DNA from 3 places in the Paenibacillus sp. FSL R7-0331 genome. Region 1 is predicted to be linked to each of the others. Evidence: riboswitches for the same ligand, from Rfam matches in the RefSeq annotation. Region 1 holds a riboswitch; each other region holds the start of a gene.
What was found. A riboswitch is a leader RNA that binds a small molecule or an ion and turns the genes downstream of it on or off. The one in region 1 is predicted to bind cyclic di-GMP.

Region 2: linked by a shared signal. The riboswitch ahead of R70331_RS30890 (anti-repressor SinI family protein) and the one ahead of R70331_RS02780 (transglutaminase-like domain-containing protein) in region 1 are both predicted to bind cyclic di-GMP.
Region 3: linked by a shared signal. The riboswitch ahead of R70331_RS06335 (flagellar assembly protein A) and the one ahead of R70331_RS02780 (transglutaminase-like domain-containing protein) in region 1 are both predicted to bind cyclic di-GMP.

The regions. Positions count from the first base shown of each region.
Region 1 covers NZ_CP009284.1:628,138-634,102, reverse strand. Annotated here, with positions in the region: rRNA gene R70331_RS02790 (16S ribosomal RNA) at 1-1,296, opposite strand, end outside; gene R70331_RS02780 (transglutaminase-like domain-containing protein) at 1,666-2,475, opposite strand; cyclic di-GMP riboswitch class I at 2,489-2,569, opposite strand; cyclic di-GMP riboswitch class I at 2,645-2,725, opposite strand; gene R70331_RS02775 (class D sortase) at 2,848-3,498, opposite strand; gene R70331_RS02770 (GtrA family protein) at 3,550-3,951, opposite strand; gene R70331_RS02765 (glycosyltransferase family 2 protein) at 3,941-4,918, opposite strand; gene R70331_RS02760 (phospholipid carrier-dependent glycosyltransferase) at 5,042-5,965, opposite strand, start outside.
Region 2 covers NZ_CP009284.1:371,742-377,706, reverse strand. Annotated here, with positions in the region: gene sipW (signal peptidase I SipW) at 1-418, opposite strand, end outside; gene R70331_RS31390 (hypothetical protein) at 432-1,439, opposite strand; gene R70331_RS01625 (helix-turn-helix domain-containing protein) at 1,856-2,197, shown strand; gene R70331_RS30890 (anti-repressor SinI family protein) at 2,398-2,550, opposite strand; cyclic di-GMP riboswitch class I at 2,578-2,663, opposite strand; gene R70331_RS01620 (2-oxoglutarate dehydrogenase E1 component) at 3,135-5,965, shown strand, end outside.
Region 3 covers NZ_CP009284.1:1,468,951-1,474,915, forward strand. Annotated here, with positions in the region: gene R70331_RS06335 (flagellar assembly protein A) at 41-1,882, opposite strand; cyclic di-GMP riboswitch class I at 1,944-2,037, opposite strand; gene R70331_RS06340 (PucR family transcriptional regulator) at 2,358-3,932, shown strand; gene R70331_RS06345 (nucleotidyltransferase family protein) at 3,997-4,617, shown strand; gene R70331_RS06350 (BMP family ABC transporter substrate-binding protein) at 4,835-5,965, shown strand, end outside.

The DNA of each region.
Region 1 (5,965 bases):
AGCTTTGCTGGGATTGGCTCCACCTCGCGGCTTCGCTTCCCGTTGTACTGGCCATTGTAGTACGTGTGTAGCCCAGGTCATAAGGGGCATGATGATTTGACGTCATCCCCACCTTCCTCCGGTTTGTCACCGGCAGTCACTCTAGAGTGCCCAGCTTAACCTGCTGGCAACTAAAGTCAAGGGTTGCGCTCGTTGCGGGACTTAACCCAACATCTCACGACACGAGCTGACGACAACCATGCACCACCTGTCTCCGATGCTCCGAAGAGGGGCACTATCTCTAATGCTTACACCGGGATGTCAAGACCTGGTAAGGTTCTTCGCGTTGCTTCGAATTAAACCACATACTCCACTGCTTGTGCGGGTCCCCGTCAATTCCTTTGAGTTTCAGTCTTGCGACCGTACTCCCCAGGCGGAGTGCTTACTGTGTTAACTTCGGCACCAAGGGTATCGAAACCCCTAACACCTAGCACTCATCGTTTACGGCGTGGACTACCAGGGTATCTAATCCTGTTTGCTCCCCACGCTTTCGCGCCTCAGCGTCAGTTACAGCCCAGAAAGTCGCCTTCGCCACTGGTGTTCCTCCACATCTCTACGCATTTCACCGCTACACGTGGAATTCCACTTTCCTCTTCTGTACTCAAGCCACCCAGTTTCCAGTGCGACCTCAGGTTGAGCCCAAGGTTTAAACACCAGACTTAAATAGCCGCCTGCGCGCGCTTTACGCCCAATAATTCCGGACAACGCTTGCCCCCTACGTATTACCGCGGCTGCTGGCACGTAGTTAGCCGGGGCTTTCTTCTCAGGTACCGTCACTCCGGTAGCAGTTACTCTACCGGACGTTCTTCCCTGGCAACAGAGCTTTACGATCCGAAAACCTTCATCACTCACGCGGCGTTGCTCCGTCAGGCTTTCGCCCATTGCGGAAGATTCCCTACTGCTGCCTCCCGTAGGAGTCTGGGCCGTGTCTCAGTCCCAGTGTGGCCGTTCACCCTCTCAGGTCGGCTACGCATCGTCGCCTTGGTGAGCCGTTACCCCACCAACTAGCTAATGCGCCGCAGGCCCATCCCTTAATGACAGATTGCTCCGCCTTTCATTCTCTTCTCAGGAGAAAAAAGAAATTATCCGGTATTAGCTACCGTTTCCGGTAGTTATCCCAGGTTAAGGGGCAGGTTGCCTACGTGTTACTCACCCGTCCGCCGCTAAGCTTACCCCGAAGGATAAGCTCCGCTCGACTTGCATGTATTAGGCACGCCGCCAGCGTTCGTCCTGAGCCAGGATCAAACTCTCCAAATTGGTATTTAGAAAGAGCGATTGCTCATTTTGAAACATCTGACGAGAATTTACATTCTCTACTTTTGGATCTCACCGAAGTGATCTCCAGATACTCACTCGTTGTTCAGTTTTCAAAGATCAAGCTCGTCGTCGCCTTCGATTATCTCGTCAGCAGCAACTCTTATAATATATCACGTTTGTTTCAGAAACGCAAGCTTTATTTTGAAATTTCTTTTTCAATCAATTTCTGATAAACTTTGACGCGCTCTAACAACGCTTACCTATAATACCCCACATCCATGACAAAAAGCAACCCCTTAAGCAAAAAAAAAGACACATCGCTTAAGAACTTAAGCGATGTGTCTTGATAAGACTATATTTCTTCCGTCATTAGTAGAACTTTGCAGGGCTATACTTGCTTGCTACTTTTGTCAGACCAACATCTTTGCTATTCTTAGCCAGTCCGGCGTCCACAGTAGTATCAATTGTTACCCATTTGCCGTTAAGCAAAACTTCATTCCAGGCATGGTAGGTCGATACATAGCTGGTGTTACCCATAACCAGTTTGGTCGGGATACCTTCACTCCGCAGCATTGTTGCGAACAGTGATGCATAATCGTAGCAGATCCCTTTCTTAGTAAGCAAAGTGTTGTCATTGCTAGGGATATAGTCCTGTGTTACTGTAGCAGCCAAAGTGTTGTCATACTTAACGTTAGTTACGATGTAGTTATAGATTGCTTTAACTTTAGCCTCATCAGTAGTCAGACCCTGTGTAAGCTGTTTCGCTTTCAGTACGGCTTTATCGGAAGAGGTCCATTTAACATTCTGTACGGAACTCAGGTATACGGCGTTAGCATTGCTGAGGTTAAGCTCTACATTCTCGGAAGATACTACTTTGTATTTGTTGCCGGTTGTGTTCTCAAGAACGGATACTTTATAAGTGCCGTTGCCTTGTTGCAGCGGGAAGGATTCAGTAGATTGGGAAGCATACAGGTTGTAAGTGTAGCTGTTGCTGTCTTTAGTGATCATAACCTTGATGCGCTTGTCAGCAGGTACATCATAGGATACTGCAACAACACCCTGGTCCAGCTTCGATGTATTCAACCAGCTTGAGTCTGCAGTTGCAGCAGAAGCTGTGCTTGTCTGAACGGAAGTAACAACTACGAATAGTGTTAACAGCATGAAATAAAATTTTTTCATGGATAAAACTCCTTTCGGTAGCTGGCTGCCATCCTTACGGGAAGGCCCTTTAGCTTTGCGTCCCTACCTTTCGATAGGTTTGCCGTTATCGTGTGCAGCTTTATCTCTTCTCTCAATCTACCATATATACTAGATTCTGGATTAGATAGCCAACAAAAAAAGCCCTTCATTCGGTAGCTGGCTGCCATCCTCGCGGGAAGGCCCTTTAGCTTTGCGTCCCTACCTTTCGATAGGTTTGCCGTTATCGTGTGTGCTTTTATAGTTATATACTACCATATCTTTGCCCAGATACAAGACCTAAATTACTAGATTTCCAGCATTTTTTGTTAAATTTTTTTCTATTCTGCGCAAAATCTCTTCCTATATCTGTTTTTATGTCATTTTAGCATGAATAATCAGCCGGTGAGTCGGGTTAACAAGCGGATCGCAGGTAATCAGCGTTAGGATTTTGTCCTTATCATTTCCGTTAAGCACCGACACATCCGTCGGCTCTACAATAGAAATATCATAGACTTCGTACTCATATTCCTCAGCACTTGTCTTAATCCGGATCGTGTCCCCGATCTTTATTTCATCCAGCCTGTTAAAAAGCCTGCCTGCCGTTCTGGATCTATGTGCAGCAATAGCCGCATTTCCCGCTTCACCCAGCGGGGCTGTCTCCTTCATATGGGCGGCAGCGTGCTTCATGTTTGCCTTGGTCGCACCTTCAAGAACAGGAAGCTTAAGGCCGATCCGGTCGATCTCAATAATTCCGGTGATTTTGCCGCCTACTGCAATCTCGTCTGACGGCTCTTCTGACGGTGGTGCTTCTTCCTCCTGTGCCGATTCTTCAGCCAGCAGCTGGGTAACCTCGGCATAGGGCTTCTGCAAATCCGGCTCCGTTACCGGAGCAAGCTCGCTGTAGGCCTGTTCTGCTTCCTCGAGCAGTTTCGCCTGCTGCCGGTCGTTATACCATTCGTTTGCTTTTGGATACAGCATGATAAGGACGCCTGCCAGTATAATTAAATAGGATAGCTTCCGCATGAATATCCCCCCGTTTGTCCCGGACAAGGTAACCCCCGCCCTGATAATTGCTTAGAATACCCACATCCGGCTTCCAAAAAAATTAATAATAACCGTAATTCCTGTAACCAGCACCTTGGCAATCAGCACCTGAATACCGAAGCTGCCTGTCAGCAGATGCATCAGCAGCACCGAGATGCCCAGCACCGTCAGATTGAGGATGATAAACCTCACCAGCTGCAGCCGGTCAGAGCCGTTTTTGCCAGCGTCGCGGTCACGGAAGGTCACTTTTTTGTTCCAGAAAAAGCTGTTGGCGGTACCTGCACTGTATGAAATCACCTGCGCAGGCGCATTCATCATGCCCAGTGAATGCAGCAGAGTAAATAGTGCAAAATCAATCAATGTATTAAGCAGGCCTACCGCGTTGAATTTCAGAAACTGGATAAAGCCCTCATTCCGTTTTTTACCGCTCATTCCGTATACCTTCCCGCTTGTCAATGTACTCCCCGTCCTCATACCCCCGGGTTTCACGCACAATATACAGCGGCCGGTCCTTGGATTCATCGTAGATCCGACCGATATATTCACCGATTACCCCGAGCAGCATCAGCACAATCCCGTTAAAGAGCAGATTCACGCCCACAATGGAGGTCCAGCCGGGAACAGCCCAGGTTGTGAACAGCTTTTGGAACAGGATAAAGAACAGATATAAGAAACTGGAAAAGGCCAGAAAGAAGCCGACATAGGATGCGATTTTGAGCGGTTTATGGGAGAAGGAGGTGATACCGTCCAGGGCAAAACGGACCATTTTCTTCAGCGGATACTTGGTTTCTCCGGCAAAGCGCTCCTCACGCACATATTCAACCATGGTCTGACGGAAGCCAACCCAGCTTACCAGCCCCCGTACATAACGGTTCTTCTCCTTCAGGCCGCGCAGCACGTCGCATACTTTGCGGTCAATCAGCCGGAAATCGCCAGTGTCGGTGGGAATCTCCACGCTTGTCATACTGCTTAAGAGACGGTAAAAGAGCTTGGCGGTCACTTTTTTGAACAGCGTCTCACCGTGGCGCTTAAGCCGCTTGGCGTAGACAACCTCATAGCCCTCTTTCCACCTTGCAATCATCTGCAGGATAACCTCAGGCGGGTCCTGAAGATCGGCATCAATAACAACTACCGCCTGCCCTTCAGCATAGTCCATCCCGGCGGTAATCGCGACCTGATGGCCGAAATTGCGGGAGAAGTCAACCAGCTTGACATTCGCGTCACGGCTGCTGATCCCGCGTATAATCTCAGCTGTGCGGTCACGGCTGCCATCATTGACGAAGACCAGCTCGTAGGAATCACCACATTCGTCCATAACCTTCTTGAGACGCTCATACGTATGCTGAATGACTTCCTCCTCATTGTACATCGGGACAACTACACTGTATCTGGCTTTCACCTTTGTTCCTCCTAAAAGTTTTATGGAGCTTTACTTCATTGGGATGCTTCGCAATAAAACTCGCTCCGGGAAGCATACGCCTAGTTTTATGGAGCTTCACTTCATTGGGGCTGGCTGGCCCCCTTAGAATACCCAGGACGGGAACCAGCGCAGCATGATATTTACGTAATCGGCACTAACCTGCATTCCTGATAGTACCGGATAGAACATAATGAAGAGTACGGCGGCTGCCGCTACATAAGCATAACGGATTTTGGAGGCTCCGGGAACCTTGCTGTCCAGCAGCTTCATTACATAGACAATAGCCAGAATAATAAACGGTACCATTGCAAAATAGTGATACAGGAACGTCTCGCGCGGAACGAGCATCCATGGCACGTATTGCGAGAAGAAAGCGATCCATAGCATATAGAGGCTCTTCTCTTTGCTTCTGATGGTAAGCCAGACCGCACCCAGCATAGCGAAAATCCCGGTCCACCAGATCAGCGGATTACCCATAGTAACAATACTGCTCACCCGGCCTTCCGGCAGGCCTTCACCGCCGCTGAAGAACCAGACCGGACGTTTCATAAACGGCCATTCCCACCAGGAGGAGGAGAACGGATGCGTAGCTACGAGCTGGCTGTGATAGTTATACATGTTCTTCTGCGCATCAATCAGCCCTTTAATAGTATAACCCTCTGCCGTTACGGACAGCACCGGTATAAAGGATAAGGCGTAGACTACAGCAGGAATAATCACAAAAAATCCGACGCAGCTTGCCAGTGTAATAATGGTGTTCTTCCAGAAGGACTTGTCGGCTGTTCGGCATGCTGTCTTAATCTCCTGGTCACCCAGCTTGCCTTCGGCAAGCATACGCCCCGCCGCCTTATATTCCTTGTAACGCTCAAACAGCGATAACGCGAGCATAATTGCAAGTCCGGCCCCGCCGTATAACACAATCCACTTGGAGGCGACACCTATGCCGAAGAAGAGGCCTGACCAGAACAGCGGAACCAGGGTTTTGCGCAGCGGAACACGGTAGAAATTCATTGTAAAATAACGCTG
Region 2 (5,965 bases), 260 kb from region 1:
CCCATGGAACCGTGAAGTCGGCATAGCTTGCAACTACATTTCCTGCGGGAATCGGCGAAGGGTCCTGTGCGTCGTTATTATCGCCTTTGGTGATATAGGCAAGCTCAGCCCCGGTGCCGCTGATGCTTACAATCCGGTGAGTGATCAGGCTGCCTGATCCATCCAAAGCTTGGTAGGTAATAACATCCCCCGGCTGAAAGGCGGTCTGCCCGGCTTGATCCCTCACCGGATTAACTGCAATGATAGCCCCGGTCTTAATTCCTGGTTCCATCGAACCGGATAGGACAGTCAGAATTTCCTTGCCCAGAATCTTGGGTGTTCCGCCGTTCATTCTGCTGGTTACCGCTGATATCAGCACGACCAGAAACAGCGCCATCAAAACATACATGAGTATATTGCGGGTCCATTTGAGAATCACTTCAGGCATCTCCTTATTTGAAATCCGTTTTGTTTTGTCCTATTTTTACGGTTATGCCGTCAGCATTCGTCTCCGTCACAGGTGCGTCGGGATCAGCCGGTGCGCTCACCCCGGGATTGGCCGCTTCCTCAGCCTCAGGCTTAGCCTGCTCTTCTCCGGTATCGGGCTTAGCTGTATCTTCCGCTTCGAGTTTCGCCTTCACCTCTGCTTCGAGTTTCGCCTTCTCCTCTGCTTCGAGTTTCGCCTTCTCCTCTGCTTCGAGTTTGGCTTTCTCCTCTGCTTCGAGTTTGGCTTTCTCTTCGGCAGCTTTTAGCTCCTGTAGTGCGTCCGCTGCCTGGGTATACAGCTGTGAAGTTTCATCAGCATAAGTTCCGGCTTGTGAGGCCGCTGTCATCGCCTGCTGGTAGGCTGCCTGAACATAGGTATCTACCCGTACAGTTGAAGCAAGCCTGCGGACCATCTCCTGAAATTCGACTATGGTGAGATTAGCCTGAGCCAGCAGCTGCTCGAATACAGAAGTATCCGTTTGCTGAGCCGCCTCCAGCTGTTCAAAGGTAACAGCAAAGGAATCCAGCCGGAGCCTTATCTCCTCTCTCTGCTGTGCAAGATCCTGCTGTGAACGCAGGGAGTAGGCTTCGAGCTGCGCCAGCAGTTCAGCTGCAGACGCGGCAGCTCCGCGTGCTTGTTCAGCAGCCTCCTGTATGCCGCTCATTTGTCCTTCTGCCGCTTCGGAATCCGCATTCGTATCCGCGATGTCTGCGAACACCCCTTTGGCCGCCTCACGCTTCAGAACAGCCCGGTTCATCGCTTCACTGGCCTGATTTGCTAATTGGTCCACGGTTACCGGAAAAACAAAGGCGCTTGTAATACCCGATTCTGCCGCTGCACTGCCGGTTATAAGCGCATAGGTCGGTGAAGTGATCTGACCGATGCCATAGACTGAGATCACTACAATTCCCGCAAGCTGCGGAAGGATTAACCGGCGGTTATTTTTCTTACGCGAAGTTCGTGAAAGCCTCACAGGAGCCTCTCCTTTAGTAGCCGCACATAGCATGCAGACTAGTTCGTCTATCAGTCATTTGATCTTTATGAAGAACATATACTGTTCGTTATAAAGAACCTTGGCATAAGTATATGTCATGTTCCTGCATAATTTAAACCCTCATTTTTAAGCAAATTCGTTATAAAGAACGTTTTTGGCGGTCGTTTTCTCCTTTATACGCTGATTCGCTCATGTTTTCGTACTTTTTAGAGAACAGTCTTAGGGATTTCGAATTTTTTCAACGGGTATAGTGAAGCTGCTTCGGGGAGTTAAAGTGAGGTGAACAATAATGAAAACATTCTGAACGGGATTCATACATTGATTCAGGTAGTGCTTTGTCCGTTGTAGGGTTATTTGCTATACTGTTAACAAAAAGTGCGGAGGGGCGTTTAACTGTGCCGGAACATTTAGGAAATCGCATTCATCAGCTCCGCCTGGAGAAGGGCCTGTCATTATCCGAACTGGCGGATAAGGCGGACGTAGCGAAATCATACCTTAGCAATGTAGAACGAAATATTCAGTCCAATCCCTCTATTCAATTCATTGAGAAAATGGCCGATGCGCTACAGGTATCTATTCATATCCTGCTGTACGGGGAGCCGCTGGAAGCGCAGGAGCACTCACTCGACGGTGAATGGTTGCGCCTGGCACAGGAAGCTATGGCTTCAGGGATAAGCAAGCGGGAATTCAAAGAGTTCCTCGACTATCAGAAATGGCGGCTGGAGCAGAAGGATTAGGCTGATGTTATCCCCTGACATTCAAAGCAACCCCACTATATTCTTTCTGACATGCCAAAATAACCCCACCAGGTGGGGCCTTAACATGGAAGCTGACGCAGTTACTTTGCGGGGACCCCGGCATTCTGATTATTCAAAAAAGGGCACAGCCGCTTTCGCTGTGCCCTTCTCTGTATGTAACATCCGGATGACCCTCTGTATTACATCGCCTGCAAAGCCCTTTCACTCAAAAACCGGCGGATCTCCTCCGCCTTGAGGCCGGCCTGTCTGGCCGCCATCATCAAATACACCCATTCCAGATCCAGATCACCCGTCTGTAATTCTCTGTCATTGCCCTGGTTGGACTTATCCAAGAAATCTCCTCCTAAGATTATACGTCCCCAGGCAGTCCGGCCATCATAGTATTTCTACATTAGATCCGAGACTTTGTGCCCCTGTCTTTCGTCCAGGTTTACCCTTTACTGGACCCTTTACAAGAAAGGATCTGGCTAATACCAGCTTATAGATGTATGAAACCGCTATCTGCAATAACATTATATAGCATCCATCTAACAAAGTGTGTCGATTATTGGAAATATTTTAAGGGAATATCTTCGGAATTAACGATTCATTTTGTAGTATTTTGATTAAACTATATGAAAACTGTGCGCTATGCCCTGAATCTTTTGAAGCTTCCGGACCATTCTCCCAGAAAAGAAATAGACTTCTTTCACCCCGTTCCCATCACTCCAATCAGCTGTTTGCATTTATAGTGGTTCTGGATGAATTCCCGCCTGAATCATACCGTTTTGCGAACGGTACAGCACAAAGTATGAATTGATTAGCACGCTCTAAAGTAGCACAATAGAGGTGCAATGTAACCGCAAACATATCAGCCCCACCAGCCGCTGGTGTTTTTCTGGCGCATGTGGGGTTCATCCGTTAGGAGGATGTATTCATGGCAGCCAAAGGACCCTATAATGAATCCGTTTGGAGCAGTTATCACGGACCGAATCTGGGCTATATTCAAGACAAGTACGAACAATTTATCAAGGATCCTTCTTCAGTAGAACCTAATTACCGCGATCTTTTTACTACTAACGGGCCTCCACCGATGACACCGTTACCCGAGCAGGCTCCGCCGCCCGCTGTAACAGGAGATGCCGAATGGCTGCGGAAGGCTGTAAGAGCCTCCAAACTGATCGCTAATATTCGTATACATGGCCACCGCGCCGCCAATATCGACCCGCTTGACCGCGGAGAGAACCCGATGGCCCAGTGGCTGGACTTCCGGACTTATGATCTCACCCGTGAAGATCTCACAGCTATGCCCGCCTCGCTCATCTGGGAGAATGCGCCCGCAGACGTCAAAACTGCCTGGGATGCGGTACAGCGGATGCTGCAGGCTTATACTCAGACCATCGCTTACGAATTCGGGCATGTGCATGATGAGAAGGAGCTGCGCTGGCTGAACAGCCAGGCTGAGTCACTGAGTTCCCCGGCTCCGCTGAATAACGAAGAGCGCAAGGAGCTGCTGAACCGGCTGATTCAGGTGGAGCAGTTCGAGACCTTCCTGCACAAAACCTTTGTCGGCCAGAAGCGTTTTAGCCTTGAAGGCAACGATGCGCTCGTGCCGATGCTGGATGAGATTGTACGTGCTGCCGCACACGACGGTGCCGAGCATATTCTCATGGGTATGGCTCACCGCGGACGGCTTAATGTACTGGCTCACATTCTGGGTAAGCCTTATGATATTATTTTCTCAGAGTTCCATCATTCTCCTAATAAAGAGCTGTTCCCTTCCGAAGGCTCCATGGGGATCAATTACGGCTGGACCGGGGATGTCAAATACCATCTCGGCGCAGACCGGGCTGTGCGGCATGGGGAAACGGTACGCACCCGGATTACACTGGCCAACAACCCGAGCCATCTGGAATTCGTTAACCCGGTAGTCGAGGGCTTTACCCGCGCAGCTCAGGAGGACCGGAGCACTCCGGGATTGCCTAAGCTGGATACCAGCAAGGCTATGGCCGTGCTGATGCACGGCGATGCCGCATTTCCCGGTGAGGGCATTGTCGCGGAAACCCTTAATATCGGCAAACTGAAGGGTTATCAGAACGGCGGTACAGTGCATATTATCGTCAATAACCGCATCGGCTTCACTACGGAGAGTGAGGATTCACGCTCCACCCATTATGCCAGTGACCTGGCCAAGGGCTATGAAATCCCGATTGTGCACGTTAATGCCGATGATCCGGAAGCCTGCATCTCAGCCGTCCGTCTGGCCAGCAGCTACCGCAATCAGTTCAAAAAGGATTTTGTAATTGACCTGATCGGCTACCGCCGCCACGGACATAATGAAATGGATGATCCCGAGACAACCCAGCCGGTTGTCTATGGTAAAGTCCGCAATCATCCGACGGTCTACAGGCTGTATGCCGAACGGCTGCAGAGTGAACGGATTCTTACAGCGGAAGATGTAAAACGGATGAGTGCCGACTCGGAAGGCGTACTGCAGGCTGCCTTTGAAGCCATGAAGGCCGGCAAGCATAAGAATGGCGACTCCAAAACATCGGTGGTGCTTGAAGCAGAATCCAAAGCTCCGCGCTCTACAGCCGTTCCGCTCGGCACCCTGCAGGAGATCAACAGCGAGCTGCTGACTGCACCTGCAGGCTTCAAGGTATATCCGAAGCTTGCGCGGATTCTCCAGCGCCGCAAGGATGCGCTGAAGGACGGGGAACGGGTCGACTGGGCTCTGGCCGAGACGCTGGCCTTCGGGACGATCCTGAAGGACGGTACTCCGATCCGCCTCAGCGGACAGGATTCGCAGCGCGGCACCTTTGCCCACCGCCATCTGGTGCTGCATGACAGCGAGACCGGAGCTCTTCATTCACCGCTGCATCAGCTCAGCTCCTCCCGCGCTTCCTTCGGGGTTTACAACAGTCCCCTATCAGAAGCCTCGGTGCTTGGATATGAGTACGGCTATAATGTTTTTGCGCCCGATACCTTTGTAATCTGGGAAGCCCAATACGGCGATTTCGCCAATGCCGCCCAGGTTATCATTGACCAGTTCATCTCCGCCGGGCGGGCCAAATGGACACAGCGCAGCAATCTCGCGATCCTGCTTCCGCACGGCTACGAAGGCCAGGGGCCGGAGCATTCCAGCGCCCGGCTGGAGCGGTACCTGCAGCTCTCTGCTGAAGAGAACTGGACGGTAGCGAACCTGACCAGCGCCGCGCAGTATTTCCATCTGCTGCGCCGCCAGGCCGCCCTGTGCGGGCAGCCGGACGCCCGTCCGCTGGTCATCATGGCTCCGAAGAGCCTGATCCGCAACACGCGCAGCACATCCCCGGGAACGGAGCTTGCCTCCGGCAGCTTCCAGGCTGTGCTTCCTGAGCCGCTGCTGGGCAGCAAGCCGGCTGAGGTTACGCGTCTGGTTATCTGCAGCGGCAAGGTGGCTATCGACCTGCAGACCGAGCTCGAAGCAGCAGGCGGCCGCGACTGGTCCTGGCTGCATATTCTCCGGCTGGAGCAGCTTTATCCGTTCCCGCAGGCCGAGCTGGCGGCACATCTGAACAGCCTGAGTGCTCTGCAGGAGATTGTATGGGTACAAGAGGAGCCCAAAAACATGGGCGGCTGGAGCTATGCCGAATCCCGGCTGCGGGATATCTCTCCGCAGCAGGTCAGCGTACGGTATATCGGCCGTCCGGAACGGTCCAGCACGGCCAGCGGATATGCGGATGTCCATACCTTCGAGCAGCGCCGCATAGTTACAGAAGCCCTGAAATT
Region 3 (5,965 bases), 840 kb from region 1:
GATATGTACACCAGTTCCGGAGCAGCTGCCAATCTTTACGCTACATGCTTTGCGGGGGGAACACGAAGTCCTCGGCAGGCTCAATAATTTCTTCCGAATAGCGGCCCACTGTGACTCTGCCGGCATGCATTTTACGGGCAGTGATCCTCCGGCCGGCTTTCAGGGATGAGACGGCGCTTGATTCACCGCCTACTGTCTGGGCAGTGAGGGTTCCGGCTGCCTCCAGATTTGACCCGCGGCATATAGCTTCCTTATGGCGGAAAGTGATGTCACCCGAGGAGAAAAGCTCACTTTGCACAACCCCGTCCTTATGAATAATAATATCACCGCTAGATTTAACAGTGCTGTTCTGGCATTGGGACAGGTCCACGCGGACCTGTGACTCCTGCATACGGGCTACACCGGAATACAGATCCTTAAGCAATTTTAAAAAGGAGTCCAGGATGACATCGCTCAAAAAATCAATGAATTGGGCCGGACGTAAAAAAACATCCAGCATATGCTTCAGCTGCTCAGTGTCCTGATGGTAAGTGTGCTTAATGCCAGGAAAGACGGCCTGCAGATTACGGATGAGCCCGGGAATTTTTTTGAACTTGCTTTCCATCAGCAGAAGAATAATCTGACCGGCCTTCGCTGTCTGCTTCCGCGATTCTACCTTCTCGGTAAGCAGGCCTGAAGCCTGCCTCAGCAAATGAACCTCTTCAATCAGCTGCTTGGAGAGGCTGTACAGCCGGTTGTACATCACGCCGTAATAGCCGGAATACAGCTGGCTGCTGACTACATTTCCCATAACAAGTATGCTTCCTGTCGCTGTAATAGTAGAGCTGTTGACATTGCCGTAAATATAGACGTTGCCCAGAGACTCGATAATCATGCCAGCTTCAACATCCTGATACACAATCACATCGCCAGAAAAAACGATATTGCCTGTATTGATATTCACATTACCCGGAACCGCATATTCAGCGGATATATCGAGGTATTTGATGTTACTTCCTGTCATCCGCGGCCGTCCATCCTTCAGTGCGGTGATTTCGTGGTTCGGCAGCAGCGCTGTATGCTCTTTGACGGCCACTTTAATATCTCTGGCGGGGGCTGCAGGCAATATGCCTCCATACACATCGTAGCCTGGAACCCCCTCCCGGGACAGGTGCTTGCGGGCAATGATATCACCTGTTTTGGCTGAAGGAATCCGCAGGCGGCTGCGGTAATCCGCAGAGTCTTCGTTTTCATGTTCGCTGAAAGCCTTCTCAATATGCTCGGGGAAAAATAAGTCCAGTGTTGCATCCGTACCGGGCACAGGAGGCATGCCTTCCGCGACACAAACCGGCTGATGGGACGGGTTCTTTAATTCTGCATAAATAGAGGGAATATTCAGACTACGGACCATCGACTTTTTTTCAAAAACGGCAATGATCTGTTCAATGGTTAGTGTGGACAACAGGAGGGAACGGTCAAGGCGTGCCTCTAATTCAAGCCGGCTGGTTGCCGGGGAATTCACGAGATTCCATGGATATTGCTGTACATAGTTAAGAGTAAGGAAGGCTTTAAGCTTGTCATCGGAGATGCTGATCTCGTACTGGGGCGGTTCCTGAACCGTCCAGGTAACCCGGTCAGTTGCCAGTACTTCTGCCGGACCTGAGACTGTTTCATTATTGAGCTTCAAAACAAGAGGCGGACGCGCTGTAATAACTGCCGGCCTGCCGCCGGGCAACGGGGAGGTAATATGCAGCTGATTGTTTTGGACGAGGATCATTCCGTCATTATCTTCTTTATCATTGGGCTGCAGAGAAATCGCGGGTTCGCCTTCCGGTTCCATTTTCTTAACGTCAAGCGGATCTGTCAGCGTGTTTAAATCCTTTGCGGTCATTCGCTGAGGCATTTTGTTAGCTCCTTTTTGTGTAATCAGTGGCATTTGGACATAAGAGCTGGTGACAGCTCCCGGTGGCAGCCTGGCAGCCGTGGATGCATGGTTACTGCATCTTTAGGCCCATTGCTTTGCGTCCCATCCTTTCAGATAGTTTGCCTTTATTAAATGGAACAATGATTCGGCCGATAACGAAGGCTTTTGCCCGACGTAAGTCGACAAAAAAGAGTTTAAAGATTTAAAGATTCAAATATACAAACAAAAGCAATCTTCATTTTAGTACTAAAGTAGCTTATTTACAATATGATTTTTAAACTGTTTAACTAAAATCATTTATATTAAGATTGTGTGACATACGTTATTATACCTGACATATTCGAATGGTATTTTCACTTTTCTCTTTCCAATAGGGGTCATTTTATCTATAATGTTACATAAAGTAACATAAAGAACGCTGGTTAATAAACAAACTTAGTTAAGGAGGGGTGGCATGCATCTTACTGTCGAAGAAGCGTTGTCCATTTATCCTTTATCCGAGGCCAAGCTTATCGCCGGAGCCAAGGGCAAGCACAGAATTGTGAAGTCGATCAACGTAATGGATGCACCGGATATCTCGGACTGGATTAAAGAGGGGGAGATGCTGTTAACTACCGCGTATCTGATCAAGGACAGCCTTGAAGATGCTTCCGCACTGCTGCAGACCTTGAACCGGCGAGGCTCATCGGCGCTGGGCATCAAGCTGGGCCGCTTCTGGGATACCGTGCCGCAGGAGCTGATTGCCGAGGCTGAGACGCTGAATTTCCCGCTGATTGAGCTGCCGTTCCAGTTCACGTTCTCCGATCAGATGAACGGGCTGTTCCGAGCTGAATTGTCGCGAAGCACCAGTGTGCTGCAGAGTATCCTGGAGAAGCAGCGCAAGCTGATGCGCTTTGCGCTCCGCTCCGGCCGCGGCCGCCCCCTCTTTGAGTCGGTATCTGAGGTGATCGGCTACAAGCTTGCAGTTGTAAGCAGCCGGGGGGATATTGTCTACAATAATTCTGAAATGAACAGCAGCCAGCTGCTGGAGGGCTGGCCGTGGCAGAACCGCAACCAGCGCTTCCGCGCCGGTGACAGAACAGGCCTGCGGCTGCCGCTGATGCAGGGAGAGAAGTGCACAGGGTTTCTTTTGTATTGTTCCATAGATCCGCTGCTGCTGCCTGTGGAGGAGAGTCTGTTCATCCAGGGAGCCGAGCTTATTTCGTATCATATTCATTCCGGATATGAGGATTATTTTGAACCGGCCGAGCACCGGGAATTCAGCGGCTTGCTGCGCCGCTGCCTAAGCGGCGGACTCTCCAGCACTGAACTGTCGCAGGCTGCGCTCAGGCTGGAGGTGAAGCTGCTGCATTCACCTTTCCAGCTGCTGCTGACTGAGACGGCAGTTGCCGGGGAAGAACGGCAGGGGGAGCTGCTCCGGCTGAAGGAGGAGTATGCGGAACACCCTGTATTAGGGAAGCTGAACAGCATTCATGTCATTATGGATGAGGGGCTGGTGTCATTGCTTCCGTCAACCGGACATAGCCCGGAGCAGCTCCGCGAGCTGATCCATGAATGCTTCCAGGGGCTGAAGCTTGATAACGGATATTACCCGCGGGCTGCATTCAGCACGGTCAAGGTGAAGCCGGAAGGGCTGAAGGAAGCCTTTGCCGAGGTGAAGGAATGCATGTCTATAGCCCGGCACTGGGGCGCATACGGAAATGTGGTGCATTACCGGCAGCTTGAGCTGGACCTTCTGCTTGGCCAGATTCCGCCGGAATTAATGAAGAAATACATTCACGGCAATCTGCGCGGACTGCTCAGCCGGGAGCCGGAATACGTCAAGGAGATGCTCCATACACTGGAGGTCTATCTTGATAATGACGGCCATGTCAACGAAACAGCCAAGAAGCTGTTCATTCACCGCAACACGGCCACCTACCGGATTGAGAAGCTCAGTGAGCTGCTGGATGTTGACTTCAAAAAAATCAATGATCTGATGCGGCTTAAGCTCGTATTTGTTTTCCGGAAAATGCTGGAGCGTGAATAATGCTGATGGTGTCCTAAACTTAAATGGGCGGGCGCTGCGGCGCTGCCGGAAGGAGTGGAGTTCATTGAAAGTAGCAGGTATTTATCTGGCGGCAGGACCTGGAAGCCGGATGGGGGCTCCCAAAGTGCCGTTCAAGCTGTCTCCGGAAGTCAAGCTTGGAAGCATCGCCCTCAGTGAGCTTGAACGCTGTTCTCTTGAGCCTCTGGTTGTAGTCGTCCGGGCAGATGATAATCTGGAATGGCTGCCGCCTGCTAATGAGCAGAGTACAAGGCGGACTGAAACATGCCTGACTGCCCATCTGGGCCTGTCCTTTTCTTTGCGCTGCGGGCTGAACGCTATTCTGCCGATGCAGCCGGATGCAGTGGTGGTGGCGATTTCTGACCAGGCTTTTATTACAGCTTCGCTTGTAAGCCGCCTGAAGGACACCTATGTGCGGAACCCCGGACTGGATTATGTGGCCAGTACCAATGAAGGGATGAATATGCCGCCGGCTCTTTTTTCGCGGAGGATGTTCACGGTGCTGCAGGGGCTGGACGGGGATAAGGGAGCGGCTGAAATTATGCATTCCTCTGAGTATAAGGGGGTTGTGCTGGAGTCTGACCCTGCCCGTCTTTTTATGGATGCCGGGAGCCGGTTTGACTTCGGAGATATCCGTAAGGAATGGAGCTTTCGCGGTGAAAGCTGACATCTTTATAGGGCTTGCCAGATAAATGTAAGTTAATATCACATATTTTATATATAATTCGCTGCGGTTTAGTGCATCAGGCACAAAAAGATCCGAACTTCTTATTATATAGCACAAACGTATGTTATGTAAATTTACGTAAACGCTCTGTCTCAGTATAGTAAAGATACATTAATGGTTTGAACCATTAAGAGAGATATCCTGGAGGAGGAGAATTATGAAAAAAAGGGGTCAGGGATTTACGGTGAGCCTAATGCTTACCTTTGCGCTTGCGGTAGTGCTGGCGGGCTGCGGAAGCAACAACAATGCTGCATCTACGAACGCTGCTGCAACTGAGGCGCCGGCATCGGCGAATGCGGGGACAGCAACTGAGGCGGCAGCAACGACAGAGCCGGCAGCAGAGAAGCCGACGGTTGCTTTTGTCTACATTGGACCTCCGGGCGACGGCGGGTATACGTATCAGCATGACCAGGGCCGTCTGTATATGGAAAAAGAGCTGGGCATTAAAGCAGACTTCGTAGAAAATGTACCGGAAAGTGCCGATGCGGAACGCATTATTACTGAATTGGCACAAAACCACGACATTGTATTCACCACAAGCTTTGGATATATGGACTTCACCCTCAATGTAGCTAATAAATTCCCCAACGTGAAATTCCTCCATGCTTCCGGCTACAAGACAGCTGAGAATATGGGTACCTACTTCGGCAAGAACTATCAGGCAAGCTATCTGTCCGGTATCGCGGCAGGAAAAATGACTACTAAGAATCACCTCGGATATGTAGGAGCTTTCCCGATCAGTGAAGTTGTTTATAATCTGAACGCATTTACGCTGGGAGCGCAGAGTGTTAATCCGGATATCAAGGTCGATGTAGTCTGGACTAACACCTGGTATGACCCGGCTACTGAACGCCAGGCGGCGATCAGCCTTCTCGATAAAGGCGCTGATGTCCTGCTGGCCTATCAGGATTCCCCGGCTACCCTCCAGGCAGCGGCTGAACGCGGCGCTTATGCCGGCGGTAATGACTCCGATATGAGCAAATATGCACCGGATAACTATCTGACCAACCCTGTATGGAACTGGGGTCCTTACTACGTGAAGGCTGTTCAGTCCGTAATGGACGGAACGTGGAAGAGTGAGCAGTATTCCGGTGATATGGCTGACGGTATGGTTGAGCTTGCACCGTTCGGCAACAAGGTTCCAGATGATGTGAAGACACTTGTAGAAGAGGCAAAGGCCAAAATCATCAGCGGCGAGCTGGAGGTATTCACCGGCCCGATCTCCGATAATCAGGGCAATGTTAAGGTCCAGGAGGGCCAGGCGCTTACCCTTGAGGAAATTCTCGGC